3 regions of the Weizmannia sp. WK01 genome follow, and region 3 is predicted to be linked to each of the others. Evidence: riboswitches for the same ligand, from Rfam matches in the RefSeq annotation. Region 3 holds a riboswitch; each other region holds the start of a gene.
The links. A riboswitch is a leader RNA that binds a small molecule or an ion and turns the genes downstream of it on or off. The one in region 3 is predicted to bind thiamine pyrophosphate.
Positions count from the first base shown of each region.

Region 1: it holds a riboswitch for thiamine pyrophosphate, as region 3 does, so the genes downstream of both, tenA (thiaminase II) here and thiT (energy-coupled thiamine transporter ThiT) in region 3, are expected to answer to the same signal.
Region 2: it holds a riboswitch for thiamine pyrophosphate, as region 3 does, so the genes downstream of both, OF158_RS03775 (MTH1187 family thiamine-binding protein) here and thiT (energy-coupled thiamine transporter ThiT) in region 3, are expected to answer to the same signal.

Region 1 is NZ_CP109616.1:898,737-906,300, reverse strand. Features, by position in the region: gene allB (allantoinase AllB) at 1-1,056, shown strand, start outside; partial or broken gene thiW (energy coupling factor transporter S component ThiW) at 1,567-2,084, opposite strand; gene tenA (thiaminase II) at 2,124-2,915, opposite strand; TPP riboswitch at 2,952-3,041, opposite strand; gene OF158_RS04090 (alpha/beta hydrolase) at 3,372-4,265, opposite strand; gene OF158_RS04085 (hypothetical protein) at 4,569-4,823, opposite strand; gene OF158_RS04080 (class I SAM-dependent methyltransferase) at 5,349-6,125, opposite strand; gene rlmD (23S rRNA (uracil(1939)-C(5))-methyltransferase RlmD) at 6,449-7,564, opposite strand, start outside.
Region 2 is NZ_CP109616.1:822,576-830,139, reverse strand. Features, by position in the region: gene thrB (homoserine kinase) at 1-502, shown strand, start outside; gene OF158_RS03790 (ABC transporter ATP-binding protein) at 533-1,282, opposite strand; gene OF158_RS03785 (ABC transporter substrate-binding protein) at 1,279-2,277, opposite strand; gene OF158_RS03780 (ABC transporter permease) at 2,274-3,071, opposite strand; gene OF158_RS03775 (MTH1187 family thiamine-binding protein) at 3,022-3,345, opposite strand; TPP riboswitch at 3,427-3,529, opposite strand; gene OF158_RS03770 (amidase) at 4,119-5,606, opposite strand; gene OF158_RS03765 (YflT domain-containing protein) at 5,730-6,206, shown strand; gene prpB (methylisocitrate lyase) at 6,369-7,295, opposite strand; gene prpD (2-methylcitrate dehydratase) at 7,311-7,564, opposite strand, start outside.
Region 3 is NZ_CP109616.1:1,646,461-1,654,024, reverse strand. Features, by position in the region: gene OF158_RS07625 (DNA topoisomerase III) at 1-30, opposite strand, end outside; gene OF158_RS07620 (3D domain-containing protein) at 268-1,062, opposite strand; gene OF158_RS07615 (FAD-dependent oxidoreductase) at 1,276-2,805, opposite strand; gene OF158_RS07610 (CBS domain-containing protein) at 2,873-3,343, opposite strand; gene OF158_RS07605 (MBL fold metallo-hydrolase) at 3,412-4,266, opposite strand; gene thiT (energy-coupled thiamine transporter ThiT) at 4,463-5,053, opposite strand; TPP riboswitch at 5,102-5,202, opposite strand; gene OF158_RS07595 (SOS response-associated peptidase) at 5,260-5,934, opposite strand; gene OF158_RS07590 (oxygen-dependent tRNA uridine(34) hydroxylase TrhO) at 6,315-7,289, opposite strand; gene OF158_RS07585 (DNA topoisomerase III) at 7,494-7,564, shown strand, end outside.

The DNA.
Region 1 (7,564 bases), 750 kb from region 3:
GGCAAAAACTATGTGGACTACGCTTTTTACGGCGGATTAGTCCCAGGTAATCTCGATCAGTTAAAAGAACTTTCCGATTGCGGTGTTGTTGCTTATAAATGTTTTATGGCCAGCTGCGGAACCGATTTGCCGGGAGACTTTAAAAATGTAGATGATTACACGCTTTATGCGGGGATGAAAAAATTAGCCGAGCTGGGACATATTTTATTGATTCATGCAGAGAATGCCGCCATTACCGATGGGTTAGCAGAGGAGATGATCAAACAAGGGAAAACAAGTCCGGCTGATTATGTTGCAACACGGCCTGTATTTACAGAAGTGGATGCCATCAAGCGGGCGCTATATTTTGCGAAACAAACCGGGTGCAAACTGCATTTTGTCCATGTCAGCAGTGCGGAAGGGGTGGAAGAAATTACGAAAGTGCGGAACGAAGGACAGGATGTCACGCTTGAGTCATGCCCCCATTACTTTACCATCACAACAGCCCAATTTGCGGAAATCGGCCCACTTGCCAAATGTTCCCCGCCTTTGCGCAGCGAAGCGGAGCAGGAAAAACTTTGGGAAGGATTGAAACAAGGAAAAATCGATATGCTGACATCCGACCATTCCCCTTGCCCGCCTGTAATGAAGGACAGCGAAACCGGAAATATTTTTGAGGTATGGGGCGGCATAACCGGGTGCCAGAATAATGTCGATTTGATGTTCGATGAGGCTGTCAAAAAGCGCAATATTCCCATTACGCAATTTACGCGCATGATTGCAACCAACCCTGCCGAACGTTTTGGCTTAAAATCGAAAGGGGAAATTGCGCTCGCAAAAGATGCGGATCTCCTCTTTCTCGATCCCGACCGGCCATACACGGTAAGTGCGGAAGACCTCTATTACCGCCATAAGCACAGCCCGTATATCGGCAGAAAAATTGATTGCCGGGTTACGAAAACTTTTGTAAGAGGACAGCTCGTATTTGATCTGGATGGCGGTGGTATCAAGGGTGAGCCGGTTGGCAAATGGATCCGGCCAGCGAAGGTTTCAGACTATGCCGGAGTGCCGTCATAATGCCAACAGCATCAGGCTCTGCTTTCAAGAGCCTGTTGTTGCTGGCACAGATTTCGGGACAGGAATAAAAATAACGCAAGACAGCTTGCTGTTTTCAAGAGCCTGGTTTTGCTGGCATGGATTTTGACCGGTTATCAATGGCTGGCAACCTGTATGCACCATGGCAAATGCCTTCAATCCTCCGTGGTGCTTCGTTCAAATGTAAATGTAAGAGGAAGCTCGTATTCAATCTGGATAGCGGCTGTATACAGGCGAGCCGGTTGGCAAATGGATCCGGCCAGCGAAGGTTTCAGACTATGCCGGAGTGCCGTCATAATGCCAATAACATCAGGCTCTGTTTTCAAGAGCCTGATGTTGCTGGCACAGATTTCGGGACAGGAATAAAAATAACGTAAGACAGCTTGCTGTTTTCAAGAGCCTGGTTTTGCTGGCATAAATTTTGACCGGTTATCAATGGCTGGCATCCTGTATGCGCCGTGGTAATGCCTTCACTCCTCCCCGGTGTTTCGCTCAAAACTTACGGTTGCTTACGGTATGATTGATCATTCTGTCCCACCCTTTATTTTTTTGTAAAACTTTTATCAAAACATAGCCAAAAATGGCCCCTGCAAAAGAGCTTAAAAAGAAGGCAGGGATAAATCCGAAAAGCGTTGACGCTTGGCCGAGTAAGAAAACAACAATGGGATAACATGCCAAGGCACCGAGAATGCCTGTCCCCATAACCTCCCCAACAAAGGCAAAAATGAGCTTATTCGTCTTCGCGTACAGATAAGCTGCCAAAAACGCGCCGATCATGCTTCCCGGAAAGGAAAAATACTCCCTGTCCCAAGCAAGTTACGTAAAAGCGAGGATATAAAAGCTTGCGTAACCGCATAACCGGGGCCTAGCAAAACAGCCGAGAGTATGTTGGCAAAATGCTGTACCGGAAAAATTTTTGCAAAACCAACCGGGATATAAATCAAGCTGCTGGATACAGTTGTGATAGCTGCAATAACTGCAGTTGCTGTTATTTTTTGTGTTTTTCTCATTAGAACCAACCTTCCCTCCTTTTTAGTTGTGAATGAAAATCAGACCGGCCAGTCTTGTTTTTTATCGTTCATATCCCAAAATAAGTATTCATACTTTGAGGCTATTTGAAAATGGCGTTCTAAGACTGCCAATTCCGTTTCTGATTTTCCGCTTGCCAGTTGGTCCATTAAGTCAATTAACCACTGCGTTCCGGAGCCGAACGTTTCTGAAGAATAGGTTTCGATCCATTTCTTGTAAGGATTGGCCTCCAATGTGTCTCGATGATTTACTTTTAGCAGTTTCCCAATTTCCCAATAATCCCAGGCACACGGCAACAAGCAGGCAACAAGTTCAGCCAAGCTTCCATTGGCGGCCACTTGCAGCATATAACTCGTGTAAGCAAGGTTGATCGGCGTTGGTTGGGTTGCTTCTAAATCCGTCCGAGTAACGCCAAACTCGGCAGCGTATTGGCGGTGCAGTTCCATCTCAAAATGCAACGATTCATGGAGCACCGCAGCAAATCTCGTCATCATGCCGAGGTTACCCGCTTTCACAACACCCATGGCAAACAGTTTTGCGTACTCAACTAAATATACGTAATCCTGCTTTAAATAATAGATAAATTTATCTCTTTCTAAAGTTCCGTTCCCCAGTCCCACGACAAAAGGATGGTTATGGTTTTTCTCCCAAATCGGCTGGACATTTTGATATAGTCTTTCTGTAAAAGATCGTTTCAACAATGATTCCTCCTTGTTTACCGGAAAGCCGAATGCGGTTTGCAGGCTGGTTTCACCCTTTGCCCCGAGCAATGGCAGGAGGAGCATCCTCAAAATAAAAAAACCGCCCTCCATCGGAAAGCGGGTGTATCAATTACAAATCATCAGGTGTAATTTCATCACCTACTTCCCTTCGCTAGTACGAACTAGATCAGGTTCAAAGGGTACTTCTCAGCCAACCCGGCGCCCCTAGTAGATTATTATGAATATTCATTTACATTACTCTTACCATATCATAGTATCGTATTTTGTGCAACAGGAGATTTATTGTCCGTCTTTTAAGTTTTTGTAAAATATGGAAACAGAGCCAAAGAATGTTGACTCAAATGCTGCCTGTACCACGCTTCAGTTCCCGAGATACGGTATTTTTATTACAGCCAACCATATCAGTGATTACTTGCATGGATTTCCTTCTGCACGAAGGGTGGCAATCTTCACCATAGATAAACCCCCGTATTGATTGCGTTTTTATCGCAAACGGTTTATCATGGTTTTTTTCATTTATTTAGCTTGTTGCATTTGATTATCCAACTAGCCTTTTGTAATTTTATCAAAAAAGCCTATATAATCTACTATTGCATTTTCAAAATAATCACCTAAATAAATATCGAAATGTCCACAGTCATACTCTTTTATCGTTGCTTTCTTGGAGCGTTTTGCACACTTTATGGTTGCCCAAGCAGGTGCTAATGTATCTTTCCGACAAACCGCATAAAATATCGGTATTCCTATATTTTTAGTGTATCTACTAGGCGAATATTTAAAGAATTCTAAAACCGATCTTGCGGGGGCTTTATTCACAAACTTTAAATTTTCAGGCATCAACTTAAAAACCTTTTTGTAGTCAGAAACAGCCATCATCGCTACTTTCCCCGGCGCATCCACCAATTTAATCATGACCGGATGATACCCGGTAATAGAAGATAAAACGTCAGCTATGGCAAAGGGGAATATTTTTAGGGCAGATAGTGGTGAGACCGTTTTCACTGTAGCTAAGGTGTTTGTATATGGGCACTGTGCCACGGTTGCAAGAATATCTATTCGATGAGCTGATAGGGTTATAACGTGTCCCCCACTAAACGAACTTCCAAACAGGAGTATTTTACTATCATCAATGCTATCATTCTTTTTGATGAAATCAATGGCAGAGTTCCAATCTGCAAGTTGTTCTTTTACATTTATCCGTTGTCTTTTATTTCCGTCACTTGCTCCATGGTTACGATAATCAAATAAAAAGCAGGCATACCCGGCAGCAGCAAACCTTTCAGCATATGCGTCCAACCGCATTTCACGCACTCCACCCAAGCCATGAGCCATTACAATGACCGGGCACCTTTTATCTACATTGGGTAGATATAGCCACGCGCTACACCTTGTTCCATTTGAATAAAAGTCAATATCTTCTCGTCGAAATTGATTGTTCATTTTTCTCCCTTCTCCCGCTTCAGGCGAGCACAAACATTGCACGAAATAGAATTGACATATACGTATAAAAATGGCTCCACAGTGAACTACTCTCACTTCGATGGGTCACTCGAAGTAGGGGTTTCTCGACTTATCGTTACTTTACGAGCTAATGAAAGCTGACCAAGCGATCCTTTTTGTTCCAAGCGTTTATGTTTCATACTAACACCAATAAGCATATGCCTTCTTGTTTGTATCCCCGAATATTGCTCAATTCGTCCAGCGCAGTTTGTGACCAAAATACACGATACTCTTTGTCCACGCTTAAGACCCCTTGAAACATCTCCGAAGATACTTAAGCCCCTGTTCTTTGCTGTAAATGCGTCCGTTTCGCCGATCTTCGCGACTCTTTTGAACCTGACGAACAACTTCTTCATCTTTTGCCAGATATTCAACTTCCTTTTCGTTTAGTGCTTGTTCTCCCCGCTTGAAGGTTAAAAATTCAATAAAATCATACACTTCAAGGACATCTTGTTCAGGAATTTGATCAATCATCCGCTTTAATTCTTCACGGCTCACTCTCAAAACGTTTCACCGCCTTGTGGTTTATTTTCTCATTATATTTTTTAAATGCAAACACACTCCACATGGCTCAGGTGCTGTGAGATATCAGGACGTCCTATCCGTTAAGCAGAATCTGGGTTAGCCATGAGACATCTTTTAAAACGATACTCAATCAATAGCGTTTGCTTCGACATTGACGGGCACTGATTCTGGCCCGGCCTAAAATAGTAGTACCGGCCACTTTCCCTAATTTGCCGCGTTTCGGCACTGTCCAGGAAATGGCCGAAAATGGTTAAAAATACTTCAATTTCAGGACTTATATTTCCGGAAATCTATTTTATCAATGTCTTTATAATTGTTATGATCTGCTCTATAGCTATCCTTAGAGGACGCCTCACAAACACATAAATATTGTTCAGGATTTAGTAATTAAAATTGAACATCCCCTTTTGATGCATTTCCAGATCTTCTAATTTTATGCCTGGAAAAATTTGGGAGAGTATGTTGTTCTTACCCGTTGCCCTGCAGGCGGTCAATCAGCTAAATAGTTGCCTTCCATATTGTCCACCGGTCTTTTTCAACGATGTTATTTTCCTTTGTCACCTTTTTCTGGACATAATCGGTCAGCAAACTTAGTTCTTGATCATCCAGTTCATACAAAATGCTTCTTCCTGTTCTTTCACTTATGTCTTTTAATAATTGCGCTTTATTTTCGTGCACCTTTCTTGTTTCCCATAATTTAACTTCTTCAATTTTTTTGAACCCTGCTTCTTGCAAAGCCTCGATGACCGTTTGGCTGCTATGCCTGCGTTTTATTTCCTCATCAATTAATTTTGGAAATAACTCAAATAAATACCCTCTGATGTTTGTGTTATCTCCTTCTAATAAGCAATCATCGGGTGTGCGATCTTGAATAATAAAAACCCCGCCATCCTTTAACAGTCTGTGTGCTTCTTTAAAACAAGCATGCAAATCCCAAAGATGGTGTATTAACGCTCTTTCAATCACCAATTGAAAGCTTTGACTTTCTAAGCCTGTATCATAAGCGTTTCCGAGTTGAAAGGAGATATTTTTATAGTCTTTACAATTTTCCTTCGCTCCTTCAAGAATCGGTTCCGAAAAATCGATGCCTATAACAGTTTGAACGCCCATATCTGCCAGGGCTTTCGAATAAATCCCTCCTCCGCACCCGATATCTAAAGCGTTTGATATATGCTCGACAGTTAGCAGACTTTTCATCATGTCAATCCAGGAACGATCCGCAACACGGGTTGTATAAGTCAATCGATTTTGCTTACTGTGAAAATCAATTCCCATTTCTTATCCCTCATCTCTATTGAAAAATCATATTACTCTAAAAACTGAACTTAGTTTTTTACATTAAGACCAAGTCATCCATTTTACATCCTAATTGCTTTTGCAACCGGTAACAAAATAGCAATGTTTCGCTCATTCTCTCCAGCTTTATTTTATTATACCTCATTGGAAAGAAAAATTCGGAAAATTTTATTACAAATCATAAATATTCATTATAGTCCCGGTAATAAGCCGGCTATTGGAGATTTTTGATTTTGAATAAAAAATCGCCCTGATTTTGGAAAGGTGATTTTCACAAAATCAGGGCTTTGTATCGTTGCTGTTTACACATCTAAAACCAAATGCGCCACGCACTCCACATGCACCGTATGCGGGAACAAGTCCACCGGCTGGACGGCAGTCAGTTTGTAGCCAAACGGTTCGAGTTCTTTTATATCCGTTGCAAATGTGTCCGGGTTGCAGGAGACATAGACAATGCGCGCAGGTTGGGCCCGGCCGATTTTGCGCATCACTTTGCCGCCGGCGCCGGAACGTGGGGGATCGAGGAGCAGCAGTTCCGGGTTGCCGAAGCTTTCCAGCACTTCATCTATCCCTTTGCGTGCATCTTTGGCAAGGAAATATGTGCTTGAAATGCCATTGTCTTTTGCATTCCGTTTTGCCGATTCGATCGAGGATTCAACAATTTCAATGCCGGCAAGTTCCTTGACACGGTCCGCAAACGGCAGCGAAAATGTGCCGACGCCGCAGAACAGGTCAATCATTTTTTCTGTTTTCTCCGGCCGACCCATTTCAAGCGCAAGATCGACGAGTTTCTGTGCCTGTACTGGGTTGGTTTGGAAAAATGTATCGAACCATATCCGGTAACGGTAACCGCCCATTTCATCGTAAATAAAATCACGTCCAGAGAGGACATGTGTTTTTTCCGCCTGTGTCCGGTCTGCCCAATCGGTATTTTCGAGCCAGAGCAGGCTTTTTACTTGCGGGAATTTGCCGGTGATCCGCTCTGCCAAATCGCGGGCCGCTTCAGCTAGTTCCCCATCCGGCGCTTCGGTTGCAAACAGGGCGAGCATCATTTCCCCTGTTGCAAAAGACTGGCGCACCATTAAGTGGCGTAAGAGGCCTTCGTGCGCATCTTTGTCATAGCCTTTTAAGCCATGCTCTTTTACCCACGCGGCCACTTCCATCGCGCCATCCACCATTTCTTTTCCGGCAATCAGGCACGTTTCAAGCGGAATCACTTTCCGGAAATTCCCTTGCTCATGCAGGCCGAGCGATCCATCCGGAGCAAATGTAAATTCCATTTTATTGCGGTAATGCCAAGGATTATCCATGCCGATCGTATCACGGACAAGCGCCGGGTCAAAGCCTTGTGCGGCAATGGCTTCTTTTACATGGACGGTTTTTTGTTTTAACTGCCCTTCGTATGCCCACTGCTGCCA
Region 2 (7,564 bases), 820 kb from region 3:
GCTCGTTGTTTCAGCCGAGCAAGGGGACGGACGAGTCGAAGTCGTGCCGTTTTTTGACATTATGGCGGATTTGCTCCTGTTTATTCCCGATTATGAGTTAAAAACGGAAGATGCGCGCAAAGTGCTTCCTGATTTTTATGCACGGAAAGAGGCGGTAAAAGGAAGTGCGGCCAGCAATCTTTTTATTGCGGCGCTCATAAGCGGCCAGTACGAACTGGCCGGAAAAATGATGGAACAGGACCGTTTTCACGAGCCGTACCGGACAAAATTGATCCCCGAATTTTTGGAGATCCGCCGGCTGGCTAAATCACTCGGCGCGTACGGGACGGTCATTAGCGGCGCCGGCCCGACGGTTATTTCGCTTGTGCCGTCCGGGCAGGCAGAGGCCATGGCAGAAACGATCCACGCCCATTTTCCGCATGTGCTGGTTGAACCGGCCAAAATTGACCGGACCGGCCTTTCCGTCGAAAAATATGCGGCATCCAATATGCTGAACTTGTAAAAAAAGGTTTGGAGCATCTCCAAACCTTTTTTATTTCCCCAAAAATGAGGCAAGTTCTCTTAACAGTTCATCTTTGTCTTTTTTCAACGCATCCGAAGAGAGCATCTCCCATTTCCGCGGGCGCGGCAAATGCACCTTCAATTCGTGAATGATGGCGGACGGCTGCTGCGACATGACAAAAACACGGTCCGATAGCAGCACGGCTTCATCAAGATCATGGGTAACCATAAGAATCGTCTGGTTTCCTTTCTCCCATGATTCGAGCAGCCAGCGGTGGACATCCATTTTAGTAAAAGCATCGAGCTTCCCGAACGGTTCGTCTAGCAGCATAACCGGTTTTTCGCATAAATACGTGCGCAAAAAGCTGATCCGCTGCCGCATGCCGCCGGAGAGCGAGGCGGGATAGTGGCCGGCGTAATCCTCAAGGCCAAACTGCCGGAGCACCTCCATCCCCCGCAAAACCCGTTCCCGTTTCCGCACCCCTTTTATTTCAAGCGGCAAAACAATGTTTTGCAGTGCCGTCCGCCAAGGCAGAAGCAAATCCTGCTGCGGCATGAAACCGGCGGCATCCTGAACCCCATCCGGTTTGCCGTCAAGCAGCACTTTGCCGCCATTCGCCTTTTCAATCCCGGCAATGATATTTAACAGCGTGCTTTTTCCGCATCCGCTCGGCCCGATAAAAGTACAGAATTCACCTTTCCGGATCGTTGCGGAAATGCCTTCCAGCACTTTTTTCCCGCCAAATGTTTTCGTAATACCTTCCAATTGCAAATACGTCATGGCCGGTTTGGAAGAAATTCGTTTGTGTAGGCAGCCTTGATGTTGATTTTTTTCTTAATGACTTTATGGTCATAAAGGAAGTCCATATAACGGCGCCACACTTCTTCCTTCTGTACCCCCCATTCCGCGGCATCGTCCTGGTACTTCGTGCTTAGCCACTTCTGGCTGGCGCGGACAAGCCCTTTATTTGTATCCGGCACGTCCTTAATCAGGATATCGGCGGCCTGTTCCGGGTGCTTGATTGCAAATGTATAGCCTTGAGCCGTAGCCTTCATAAAAGATTTGACAAGAGGTTTATCCCCTTTGGCCAGTTTTTCGCTTGTAATGATGACCGGGCTGTAATAATCAAGCGCAGGGTCGAGATCTTTGACCATGATAAGATTCAGTTTTTTCCCGCTCCGCTCTGCCTGGATGCCGTCCCAGCCGTAATAAATCCATTCAAAATCCGCTTCACGCCCGATTGATTTGAAAAAATCCGTCTGGCCGAGCACAATATTTTTTACTTTGCTGTAGTCGGCGCCATATTTTTCCATGACCGTTTTGATGACGGCTTCTTCAGACGGCGAACCCCAGCCGCCGTAACGTTTTCCTTCAAAGTCTTTCGGAGAAGTGATGTTGTCTTTTTTCAAAGAAGCAAAGCCGGAAGTATTGTGCTGGATAATCGCGGCAATGGACACAATCGGAATTCCTTCCGTCCTTGCCGTGGTGACATTTTCCTGATAACTGACCCCGAAATCCGCTTTCCCGGAAGCCACCATTTGTTCAGCCGTAATATTGTCCCCCGGCTGGATGATTTTCACATCCAGGCCCTGCTTTTGAAAATAGTGTTTTGTTTTAGCTACATACAGGCCGGTATGATTGGTGTTCGGAAACCAGTCCAGCACAACCGTCACCTTTTGCAGCGCTTTTTTGCTGCTTTCCTTCTGCCCGCTTCCGGCGCATCCGGCAGCAAGCAGCAACATGGCCGCCTGCAAGATGATTAACATTTTCTTCATTGATGATCTTCCTTTCGGTATACCCATGGTGCGGATAGCCTTTGCAAACATTCAACAGCGCCGTATAAAAGAAATGTGAGCCCAATGATGACAGCAGAGATAGCAAACAGGCGGGCCGTCATAAAAGATTTCGTCGCCCTTGTCAGCATGACGCCGAGCCCTTCGCTTGCGCCGAGCCACTCACCGATAATGGCACCCATCACACTATATGTAACGGCAATTTTTAAACCGGAAAAAAAGTAAGGGAGCACAGCCGGAAATTTGACTTTCCGGTATAGCTGCCATTTTGAAGCATGCATGGTCTTTAACAGTTTCACCAAGTCATCATCCACCGTTTGAAACCCTTCCAGGATGCTCAATGCCAGCGGGAAAAAGCAGATTAAAATGACCACAATGATTTTTGACTGGAGCCCGAATCCGAACCAGACGATTAAAAGCGGCGCAATTGCCACAATCGGAATCGTTTGCGAAACGACCAAAAGCGGCCGGACCAGCATCCGGAAAACGGGAACCATATCCATAAAAACGGCAATCGCTGCGCCAATCACAATGGAAAAGGCTAGTCCGATCAATACTTCTTTTGCAGTTTGCCAAATATTGGGCCAAACCATCCATTGCAGGCTTTTCAATTCCTGCCATACTTCCGTCGGTTTTGGCAGCATCCATTCACTGATATGAAAGCCGGCCGTTACCCCTTGCCAGACGAAGAGCAAAAAAATGAGCCAGGCAGCCGTGAGCGCCGTGTTAACGAACCGGCTGCGGCGTTTGTTCGCGATATTTTGCAATTTTTTCATCCATTGTCACCCCGGTGCTTGGCCGGTAATGGATTTTGATCGATGTGAGGACATCAATCGCACCGGCTTGAACGCAAGCATCCTGCGCTTTTTTGATGATCTCAAGCAGCTCGTCAAGATCGCCTTCCATCGTCGTTTCCATTGCCCCGACTTCATAACGTACGCCGGCATTTTGGACGACTTCGATCGCGCGGTCGACGACACCGTATAAGTCATCACTTTTAATATGCGGAACAACTGAAAAAGAAACCGTTACTTGATTCGATTTTTCCATCAAATTCTCCTCCTTTTTTTCAAATAAAAAAGCTTTCATTGCATGCGCAAGAAAGCCTGTCCATCCAAAACATGCCGAAACATGCTTCAATATGAGACTCCCTACGCTGGCATTATCCAGATCAGGTGAAGGGTCGATGCAAAGCGGCATCCTCTCAGCCAAACCGGCTCCCCTGCTTTTTTTCCTTGTAATTTTATTGTAACATGAAAGCCATCCTTTTTGGCAAAAAATTTTCAATAGGATGGTGCGGTGCGCAAGCCGGCCTTTGCCTGCCTTGGTAAAGATTGGGGCGTTAAGATAGCGGGGATTTTTGACGGCCTTCCTTAACATAGAACGCCTCTACGTTAAGATAGCATGTCTTTTTTTCGGACTTCCTTAACATAGAGAGTTCTACGTTAAGATAGCGGAACTTTTTGCCGGCATTCCTCAACATAGAACGCCTCTACATTAAGAAAGCGGGCATTTTTTTCGAGCTTCCTTAACGTAGAACGCCTCTACGTTAAGGAAGCGGGACTTTTGGGCAGCCTTCCTTAACATAGGACGTCTCTACATTAAGAAAGCATGTCTTTTTGTCGAGCTTCCTTTCTATGTTAAGATAAATCCTGCTTTTTTCACCCTTCCTTAACATAGAACGCCCTACGTTAAGATAGCGGGGATTTTTGGTCTCCTTCCTTAACGTAGAGTGACTCTACGTTAAGGTAGCGAGGATTTTTCGCGGCCTTCCTTAACGTAGAGTTCCAACCCGTGCGTAAGTAACGCCGCTTATTCATGCTTTAAAGGCAAGGGTTTCCCTGCATGCCAACCCAAAGTTCCGACTGTTCGAGCGCATAAGCGACATCCAGCAGCCAATGTTCATTTCCTTTCGGCGCAACCAGCTGTACCCCTAAAGGAAGCCCGGCCGCTGTTACATGAACCGGCAGGCTGATCGCCGGCTGCCCGGTTAAATTGGCCAGCTGCGTAAACGGGGAAAACGTTAAGCTCGGTTCAAACATATCATAGACAAGTGCCTGCTGCTTTTCTTTCGGAAGTCCGGTAACGCCAAACAAGCGATCCCGCTCTTTCCCGGTTTGGGTAAGTTCCCCGATTTTCGGTGCCGGAAACGCGGTTGAAGGCGTGATATACAGGTCATAAGTCTCATGGAAAGCAGCCATTTGTGCTGCGGCTTTATCCCACTCCGCAAGGCTCTTTGCGTATTCCGCCGCCGTGACATTTTTCCCGGCAGCATACAAGACCCACGAAACCGGCTCCATATCTTTTTCCGTAAGCGGGCGTCTAAGTGCGCTTTCCAAATCCGAAAGTTCCGCCGCCATTTCCCCGCAGTTCATTAAATAATAGTTTTCCATCAGCCGCCTGCCGTCAACACCGTTTTTGGCTTCTTCCACAAGATGGCCCTCCTGCTCCAGCCATTTTGCCGTTTTATAGACAGCCTGTTTTGCATCGCGGCTGACAGGCGTCCCGACCGGCGATTCAACCGAAAACGCGATCCGGTATTTTTTCGTTCCACTCCGCTCTAGTTCCTTTACATATCCCGGAAAAAGCGGCGTTTGAAAAGCAGCGGCGGGCTCTACCGTTTGTAGCACATCGAGGAGCGCTGCACTGTCTCTGACTGTTTTTGCCAGCACAAAGTCAATAGCCGCCCCTTGCCATTGCCGTCCACGGCCCGGCCCGACCGGTGTCCTTCCCCTTGTCGGCTTTAATCCTGTTAAACTTGTAAAAGAAGCTGGGATGCGGATCGATCCGCCGCCGTCACTTGCACCGGCAACCGGTACCATCCCGGAAGCCACCGCAGCCGCGGAACCACCGCTTGATCCGCCGGGTGAAAAATGGGGATTCCACGGATTGCGCGCCGGACCATAAAGTTCAGGTTCCGTAATATTTTTTAATCCAAATTCCGGTACGTTTGTATGTCCGAGAATGATAAACCCCGCTTCCTTCAATTTTGCCGTAAAAAAAGCATCTTCTCTGGCACGGTTTTGCTGGAGCAGTTTTGATCCGGATGTGAGCAGCTCGCCCTTTACTGCCTGAGAAAGGTCTTTCAGCAAAATCGGCACGCCGGCAAATGGCTGCTCATCTGTACGGAGCGTGGCCGCTTCCTTTTTTGCTTTCTCAAACCGTGTCCGGATGACGGCATTTAAACGCCTGTTTGTTTTTTCAATCCGGGCCATTGCCGCCTCAAGCACTTCTTCCACACTTACTTCTTTTCGCTTTACGAGTCCGGCCAGCCCTGTTGCATCATACGATAGATATGCAGATTCTTCCATCTCTCTCCCTCCATTTAATTCTATATTGACTGAATTTTATGGAGATGTTAAAACCTATGAAACTCGTTTAACCCTTTTTCTACCGGGTAAAAATGCACTATCACCATTAGGAGGCAGATAGAGATGGCAAAAGAAGTAGTTGGTATTTACACAACGTTGCAGGAAACGATTGACGTAGTAGACCGGTTGACCGCACAAGGCTACAGCACTTCCAATATTTCTATTATTTCAAACGGGAATGATGGAACTTTATTGAAAAAGCAGACCGGCGCAAATGTGGACCACACCACCACTGTCCAGGATGAACAAAACAGCTCTGTCTGGGAGAAAATCAAAGGGTTCTTCAAGCCGGACTATTATGATGAAACGACAAGAAAACTGACCAATCTGGATCTCCCGCAGGACGAACTGGACCGCTATTCGACTGAAATTGATGCCGGACACTATCTTGTGCTCGTAGACAATGATGCTTCTGCCCTCAATGAAACGGCCGCTCCCAGAACAGCCGATCCTGCCACAGAAGTTTCCGGCCAAACAACGGCATCCGGGTTGAAAAACGAATTTGGCGAAAACTACTCAACGTCGCAAGAGAAAAGGTAGATGTTCGCGAAGAAGTGCTGGATGTCGAAAAAAACCCTTGCATTTAAAATTTTTGCCAAAGCTGTCAGTATCCATTTTGCTTATTGAGTAAGCCCCAAATAGGCCGGCCGCTAAGTTTAAAAGGGCAAACCCGCACGGAAAAGGCGGGTTTGCCCTTTTTCTTTACGTTGATGAGGAAGGATCAGGCGTAACAGGCAGAATCGTTTTAGCGATCGACTGGTCGAGCGCTTCAAATTCCTCTAAAGAAATCGTGTTGTAAAGTTCTTTCCTCGTCTGCATGTCGGAAAGGGCATTTTTTTGCGTGCCTTCGTTTTTGATTTTTTCAAACACCCTTTCATAAGCTTTTGCGGCAACGCGCAGCGAAGTAACCGGATAAATGACCATCGCGTATCCCATTTCCTGAAATTCTTCCGCCGTATAATACGGGGTTTTACCGAATTCGGTCATATTGGCAAGGAGCGGCGCTTTTATTTTTTTCGCAAACAGCCGGAATTCATCACGGGACTCGAGCGCTTCCGGAAAAATCGCATCCGCCCCCGCTTCCACATACGCCTCAGCTCGCGTCAAGGCGGAATCCAGCCCTTCGACGCCTCTTGCGTCCGTACGTGCGACAACTACGAGGTGCGGTGCCACACTTTTGAGCGCCCGGATTTTTTCGCGCATGTCGGATGTCTCCACAAGCTGTTTGCCGTTTAAATGCCCGCATTTTTTCGGAAGCTGCTGGTCTTCAATCTGAACAGCCGCAACCCCTGCTTCAACCATTTCGCGGGCGGTGCGGGCAACGTTCAGCACGCCGCCAAAGCCGGTGTCAATGTCAACAAGAACCGGTAAATCGGTGGCACGCACGAGATCGCGTGCACGTTCCGCCATTTCCGTCGATGTGATCATGCCAAGATCCGGAATCCCTTTGCTCGCGGTATAGGCAGCGCCTGATAAATAAAGCGCCTCAAACCCTGTGTTTTTTGCAATGAGTGCCGCCATTGCATCATGCGCGCCGGGGATTTGCAAAATGCCTGGCGCCTGTATGCGTTCCTTAAACCGTTTGGCAAGCGCCTCCTGTGAAGACGGGTGATTGACAATCCAAACCATGGTGCAACATCCTTTCTACAAGGTGAATAAATTGACGAATTCATGAACGGCCATTTTTTCAAGCGCTTCTCCCGCAAGGCAGGCTTCTTTGATCCTTTCCTGCTGCTTCGCGGAATAGTGGGTGGCGATATTATCCGAAAACTTGGTGATAATTTTCGGGATCGCTTCTTCCCTTCTGAAGCGGTGGCCAAGCGGATACTCGACTTCCACATTTTCAGTTGATGTGCCGTCTTCAAAAAAGACTTGTACGGCATTCGCGATGGAACGTT
Region 3 (7,564 bases):
TTTTTCAGCGATGATCAAAGGAAAAGACAAACAGATCACTCCTTTCTTTTTCTAGCTCTACTTTACAATGTTTTTCACACGCTGCCAAGAAAAAATAAACGCCCGGCCGGGTAAATCCTTTTCCACTGGATTTACGCGGCCGGGCGGTGTTTCAAAATGCGGTATTTCCCCCATCGTTCATTGTCACTTCCTAAATGGTTGTTTTCTGTTTTGCTGTGCCTGTTGAATGTTTCGGGTGCAAGTACCGGATCACCATCCGTGCGCCCATTAATTCAGCACGGTGATTTGGATCGTACGGCGCCCCCAGTTGGCGGCTTTTCCTGAATCCGGGACGAGGACATCGATACGGTTTCCTTTAATGGCGCCGCCCGTATCACCTGCAACAGCGGTCCCGTACCCTTCGACATATACTTTTGAACCGAGCGGAATCACGTTCGGATCGACGGCAATCACTTTTGCGTTTGGATTATTTTTAACATTGATGCCGGTCGCTGTAACGCCGGAGCAGCCCGGATCATTGGCTGTATAAGCGGTCGCGGTGACGGTCATCGTTTTTCCCTGCGGTTTTGGAGCCGCCTCTTTGGAAGATTCCACGTGCACGGTCGGCTTTTTCACGTCCACTTTTGCATTTTCCGTGTTTGTTTGCGGCTGGACGGAAACTTCCGCTGCACGTTCTTTTACTGTCACTTTGCTGTTCGGATTGGAACGAATCACGATTTGATCATGCGGGAAAATGACATCCGATGACAGATCGTTCCATTCTTTTATTTGTTCAACCGGCACGCCGTATTTTTTCGAGATATCCGACAGCGTGTCACCGGCTTTAATGACATAAACGTTTTTCGGGGAAATGGTTAACTTTTGTGAAGGATAAATCATTTCGGTGGAAAGTTGGTTATTTTGTTTTAATGTTTTAACGGATGTATTGTATTTTTGAGAGATCCCCCAAAGTGTATCCCCCGGTTTTACGGTATAAGTATCCGGCGCTGCGGCTTGTGCATTGACAGCCATTACGCTTGTGATTGTCACCGCAGCTGCAAGTGCTGATACTGCTTTTTTCATAAATTGTAACCTCCTCTTTTTGCCGGCTTTTGTGCCAACACCGTAAATCCTAACACACGGATTTAACAGGCGGATAACGGCAAAATGTTGATTTGGTTACACAAAAACGCTTCTTTGTAATCCCGTGAAAAATTTGTAACATAGGCATAAAGTCACGAATTCGCGCATAGAAGCAGAAAAACACCGTCGAATTGCGGCGGTGTTTGCAGCACTTTAGTCCTGTTGATCGATTTTTTTCAGCGGTTCTTTCGCCGGCCCTTCTACCACTTCGCCTGTACAAGCAAACCGCGAACCGTGGCACGGGCAGTCCCATGTGCGGTCTCCCGAGTTCCATTTCACTTCACAGCCCATATGGGTACACGTCGTATCAAGCAGATAGATGTTCCCGTCCTGGTCTTTGTAGGCGCCTGCCCGCTTTCCATTGATACGGACAACGGCCCCTTCGTCATTTTTTAACGCATCTAAAGATTGATTCCGCATGTCAAGTTTTCCTTTGACGAGCTGCCCGGCAACATCGACATTTGCCGAGATAAATTTTTTGACCATCGGATCCGCTTCAAAACGCTGCGGGGAAAAGATACCGGCATAAGGATTTTCTTTTTGCATAATCCGGTCCCGCATCAGCATGGCGGCGAGATGGGTGCCGGTCATCCCCCATTTGCGGAACCCTGTTGCGACCATGACCCTTTCTTCATTTTTGGTAATGGGGCCGATATAAGGGATTTTATCTAATGTGGTCATATCCTGGGCTGACCAGCGACAGCAGAATGCCCCTATTCCGAATGTTTCTTCTGCAAATTGCTGCAATGCTTCATAGTGGCGGATCTCCGGTTCCCCATGGCCGGTTTTATGGTTCTCTCCGCCGACCAAAAGCAGTTTTTCCCCGGCTCCTTCCGCTTCCCGGAATGAACGCGACGGCTGCTCCGCATTAATGTACATGCCGCCCGGAAAAGGTTTTACAGGTTTCACGGCAAGCAAGTACGAACGTTCCGGATACATTCTTGAGAAATACAAGCCTTTCGCATTGTAAAAAGGATAGTGTGTACAGATGCAAATGTATTTGCACGTCATGGTATGCCCTTTTTCCGTTTTGATTTTTAATGGGCTGCCAAAATCGATATCTTTCGCAGTGGTTTGTTCAAAAATCGGGACATTTTTGTCCATTAAATATTCAATCAGTGCTTTTAAGTACGAAAGCGGATGGAACTGTGCCTGCCCGGCCATTTTCACCGCTTTTTTCCCGGGAATCCCGTCCGGCAGCGAACCGATCCATTCTCCCGGGATGCCGAGGGTTTCATACGCCTGCATTTCTTTTTCCAGTTTTTCAATATATGCATCGGAATTGGTATAGAGAAAGGCATCCTGCCGCGAAAAATCACAGCGGATCCCGTGCTTCAGGATCGTTTGTTCAATGAACGATGCAGCTGTTTCGTTTGCTTTGTAATAAAGGGATGCTTTTTCTTTTCCTATATGCTGGATCAATTCATCATAAATGAGCCCGTGCTGTGCGGTGATTTTTGCCGTCGTATGCCCGCTTGTGCCATTTGCAATGGATCCGGCATCAAACAGGATCGTTTTATACCCTTCGTTTGCCAGCAAATAGGTAGTTACAATCCCGGCCATTCCGGCACCCACAACGGCCACATCGGCTTCCATATCCTGCGTTAACGATGGAAATTGCGGCATCGTGACCGTTTTGCGCCACAACGGTTCAGGAGATTGCGGCATTGAAGTTCCGTTCATGATTTGACCTCCCCGAAAGACTGTTATGTATAGTCTTCCCCGGGGAGGCCGGTCTAAACATTGCGATTTAGCTGTTGAGCAATTTATCCGTAATCTGGCGCATGATATCGCCTCTTGAGATGACGCCGACAACACGCCCTGCCTGATTGACGACCGGAAGCTTTTTAAAATGGTGTTTTACCAGAATCCTGAGCGCATTTTCAAAATCGTCTTCAGGCCTTACCGTATACAGTTCCCGCCGTTTCATAATCTTTTCCACCGGGAAGTCCAGGCTGTGCACCAATTTTTCATTAAAGTCTTCCTGCTCATTTACCACGATCGTAATATAAAAATCGTAAACGGTCCGTGCTTTTGGCTGCAAAAAGCGGATGACATCCCCGTCGCTGATCATACCGAGTAGCTTTCCTTCCGCGTCCACGACCGGTACGCCGCCGATCCGGTGGTGGGCAAGCACCTTTAACAGTTCCCGGATCGTTGTCTCTTTTTTTACCGTAATAACATCCCGGATCATAAAATCTTTGACTTCCAATTTTCTCACCCCTTTATATCCATCCATTTACAAATTATTGTAAACCTTTGCGGGGAAGGAAGCAATGAACAAACCGCCTATTGTGTGCCATCTACGTATTTCCCGTGATCCGGGAGCGCGATTTCATCAAATCTGGATGCAAGGTCCTCAAGCCCTTTCCGCAAGCCGGAGCCAGACATCGGGATCCCGTGGCCGCAAACAGCAGTTTCCGGCTTTAAAGCAGCTAATTTTTCAACTGAGCGTTTGGCCGCTTTCCAGTCATTTGTAAAATAGCGCGGCGGCCCGTTTACTTCCTGCCTTTGCACCAGCACTTTCCAAAATTCATCCTGCCTGACGGTGATAAATGCGTCCCCCATGATCAACACGCTGTCTGCTTCCCTGAAGAACGACACATGCCCTCTCGAATGGCCGGGCGTATGGATCCATTTCCAGCCCGGCAAAAACGGGACCGTCCCGTCTTCGGGAAGGGGCTGGACAGCATGGCCAAGATCAACCGGTTCATTCGGATAAATCATGGAAATCTTCGCCAGCAGGCCGCCTTCAACGGACGGATCGGGATCCGGATACGTTTCACGCCCGGTTAAATAGGGCAACTCCAATCGATGTGCAAAAACCGGCACGTCCCACTTTTCCAATAATGGCGCAATCGCTCCGACATGGTCAAAATGGCCGAGCGTCAGTAAAACCGCTTTTGGTTTTGCCTTTTCCCCGAAGCGTGCCCGCACGGCTGAAAATATCGCTTCGGCAGAACCCGGCATGCCGGCATCCACGAGGACAAATGCATCGGTTCCGGCCCTGCCGATCAGGCACACATTGACAATTTGGATGGTAAGGCAATAGATATCCGGCAGCAATTCCCTGCCTGTTCCGCTCTCAATCGAAGTCATCGGGATGACCCGGTGGCCAAACGGGTGATGAATGTCTTTGTCCATAAAATCCCCTTTCTTTCATTTTCCTTCTATTTATCTTTTCCCGTTTCTCGAAAGCCTTACCCGTAGCCTCCTATCATCAACCGAAAAAGCAGTAAAAACCGGACTACCGGCTTTACAAGGCGCCTGTTACCATGAAGCCTCTTTCCTTCAGCGAAAACGGCAAGGCGCAGTTGGCCTTGCCGTTTTCAAGTTGCTTTTATGCCGCATGCCTGTGCGGATTGCGGTATTTTGTCAGCAGCTGCGGGGCGGCATTCAAGAGAATCGCCGCAACAGCTGCGCATAAAATCGCATTCCCAATCATCGTGCCGCCGTTCATGATGAGAGAATAGAGAAACGCCGACTGTCCTTTAGGCGCATAGGAACCCCAAAAAATCACGCCGGCTACGAAATGCCAGAAATAGCGGGCAAAACTTCCGGTAAGAACGGAAAGGCATATCCAAAAAGTCATCGTGCCCTTTTTATCGTGACGACAGCTTCTTTCGACAAGCGGCCGGAAAAGCCCGGAAAACCCGATGAACGAAAAAGCGACCGGATATTCCATGATGCCCTGAAGCGGGTTAAGAATATCATTAGCATCACCGGTGACGATCTGCAGCAGGCTCCAAATAAATCCGGAAGCAACACTTGCTTTAAATCCCCAGCGAAAAGCGACCACAAAAATCGGCAGCATGGCAAACGACAGAGAAATCGCGGACGTCACCTTAATGGACGGCAATAAGTCCAACACGAGCGCGAACGCCGCAAAAATAGCCGCTTCAATCATAGCCTGTAAACTTAATTTGCCCATAAAAAAATCCCCCTTTTGGTATGCATGAACATAACGAACCATGGGAGGACAAAAGAAATTCCACATCCCTACGCCGGCATTAACCGGACAGGTTCAAAGGGTCAGAACATGGCGTTCACTCTCAGCTTAACGCTCCCCCTGTGGTTACGTTCATGAAATTGTCACCTTTATGATAAACTTTTTGCCACAACATTTCAACAAAAAATTTAATCTTTTGGCAATAACAGCTCCGGAAAATTGTTTTTCGGCGAATTGACGCGTTCAGATACGGCATACATTTCCATTAGGTCTGCATCATACTGCGAAAGGAGTGGCAACAGCCGGCCCGCCTCAGTGACCGATGTGTCCAGCCATTTTTCTTCATCTTCCCTGCGTAAAATCACCGGCATCCGGTCGTGAATTTTTGCCATCATCCTGTTCGCCTTTGTCGTTAAAATCGTGCAAGTAAAGACCGGATTCCCTTCCTGGTCCATCCATTTTTCCCAAAGCCCGGCCATCGCAAAAATGCCCCTGTTCTTAAGCCTGATCCGCATCGGCTCCCGGGTGCCGTCTTTTCGGTTCCACTCAAAAAAAGAATCGGCCGGAATGAGGCAGCGCCGCCTTTTCACTGCCTCCCGGAAACCCGGTTTCTGAAATACGGTTTCGCTTCTGGCATTGATCATCTTATGCCCGATTTTCGGATCTTTTGCCCAGGAAGGAATCAAGCCCCATTTTAAAAAACCGAGTCTGTACTGCCCATGGGCGCTGATCACGGCAGCCACCATTTGCGAAGGCGCGACATTATAACTTTTGGCATATTCACTGCTTGAAAAAGAAGCTTTGGCATGGAACCTTTCTTCCAATTCATTTACAGATGCCGTTAACGTGTACCTCCCGCACATCCAAATCCCGCCTTTCTTTCTATCCTGAAAATATTGCCCGCTGATTTTCATCCTCTGCCATACCGCGTATGAAGCGGCAAAGATGCCCATTTTTCCCCATTTTACACAAAAAACAGGCAGATAAAAAGGATTTGGCCCAGTTGCACCAAATCCTTTCTCTGTTCCGGAACGCACCGCTTGTTAACCCTGCCCCCGAGCTGGGATGTTTGCAGCAGTTCCCGGTTTTTCTTCTCTTTTTCACATTCCGCTCTTTAGGCCTTGTTTCTTTCAAGAAAATGCCGTTTCCGAAGCAAGGAATCGTTCCGGCAGGGAGCGAGCACGGTTTCCATGCCCTTTTTCACCATCCGCTTTTCGGATAGTAAGGTTAAAAGCCGCACCGTTTACCGGTTTAACGCCGCGTCTTCTTCTTCGATCCGGCGCAGCCGTTCAGCCACTTCTTCCGGTGTAAGGCCGTGTTCTTTTACATATAAGTTATTTGGTACGGTACGGCATTCATGCGAGCAGCTCCGCATATATTTATGTTCATTTTCTTCCGAGCATAAAATTTGCTTGTTGCAGGCCGGGTTGGCGCAGTTGACATAACGTTCGCACGGTTCCCCCGTAAAATAATCCCGGCCGACAACGACATGTTCTTTTCGATTGACCGGAACGGAAATCCGTTCGTCGAATACATACAGTTTGCCGTCCCACAGCTCGCCCTGCACTTCCGGATCCTTTCCGTATGTTACAATCCCGCCGTGCAGTTGGCCGACATCTTCAAACCCTTCTTCCAAAAGCCAGCCCGAAAATTTTTCACAGCGGATGCCGCCTGTGCAATACGTCACAATTCTTTTGCCTTTTAATTGATCTTTATGTTCGCGCACCCATCCCGGCAGTTCGCGGAAAGTGCGGATATCCGGACGCAATGCTCCGCGGAAATGGCCGAGATCATACTCATAATCATTGCGCGCATCCAGTACAACGGTATCTTCAGCCAGCAGCGCCTCGCGAAATTCTTTCGGGGATAAATATTTTCCCGTTTTTTCATTCGGATTGATATCTTTTTCAAGCCGCAGCGTAACAAGTTCCTTGCGCGGGCGGACGTGCATTTTTTTAAACGCATGGCCATCTGCTTCATCTTCTTTAAAGACCATGTCCCGGAACCGGGGATCGGCGTGCATCTTTTCTTTATATTTGGTTGTTTGTTCAACCGTTCCGGAAACGGTGCCATTGATCCCTTCTTTGGCAACGAGGATACGCCCCTTTAAACCGGTCTCTTTGCAGAACTGCAAATGCTCGGCTGCAAAGGCTTCCGGATTTTCAATTTCAACATACTTGTAATACAATAAGACTCTGTACGGCTTTGTTTGTTCCATTATTGATAACCACCTATCCAATTATATTTGCAAGATATAATGCAGGCTTTCAGGTTACACTGTCTCTTACAAACCACAATTTTACCAAAAGCCCGTTTGTATTTCAAAATTTTCACTGTGAAAACAGAAGAAACGAAATGATTTATCAATCCTGTTTGATGCGTTATACTTGTTCAGACAGGAATAAAAGAAAGGTGTTATGCAATGAAATCGCTTGTACTCGCCGAAAAGCCGAGCGTCGGGCGCGAACTTGCGCGCGTCCTCGGCTGCACGGA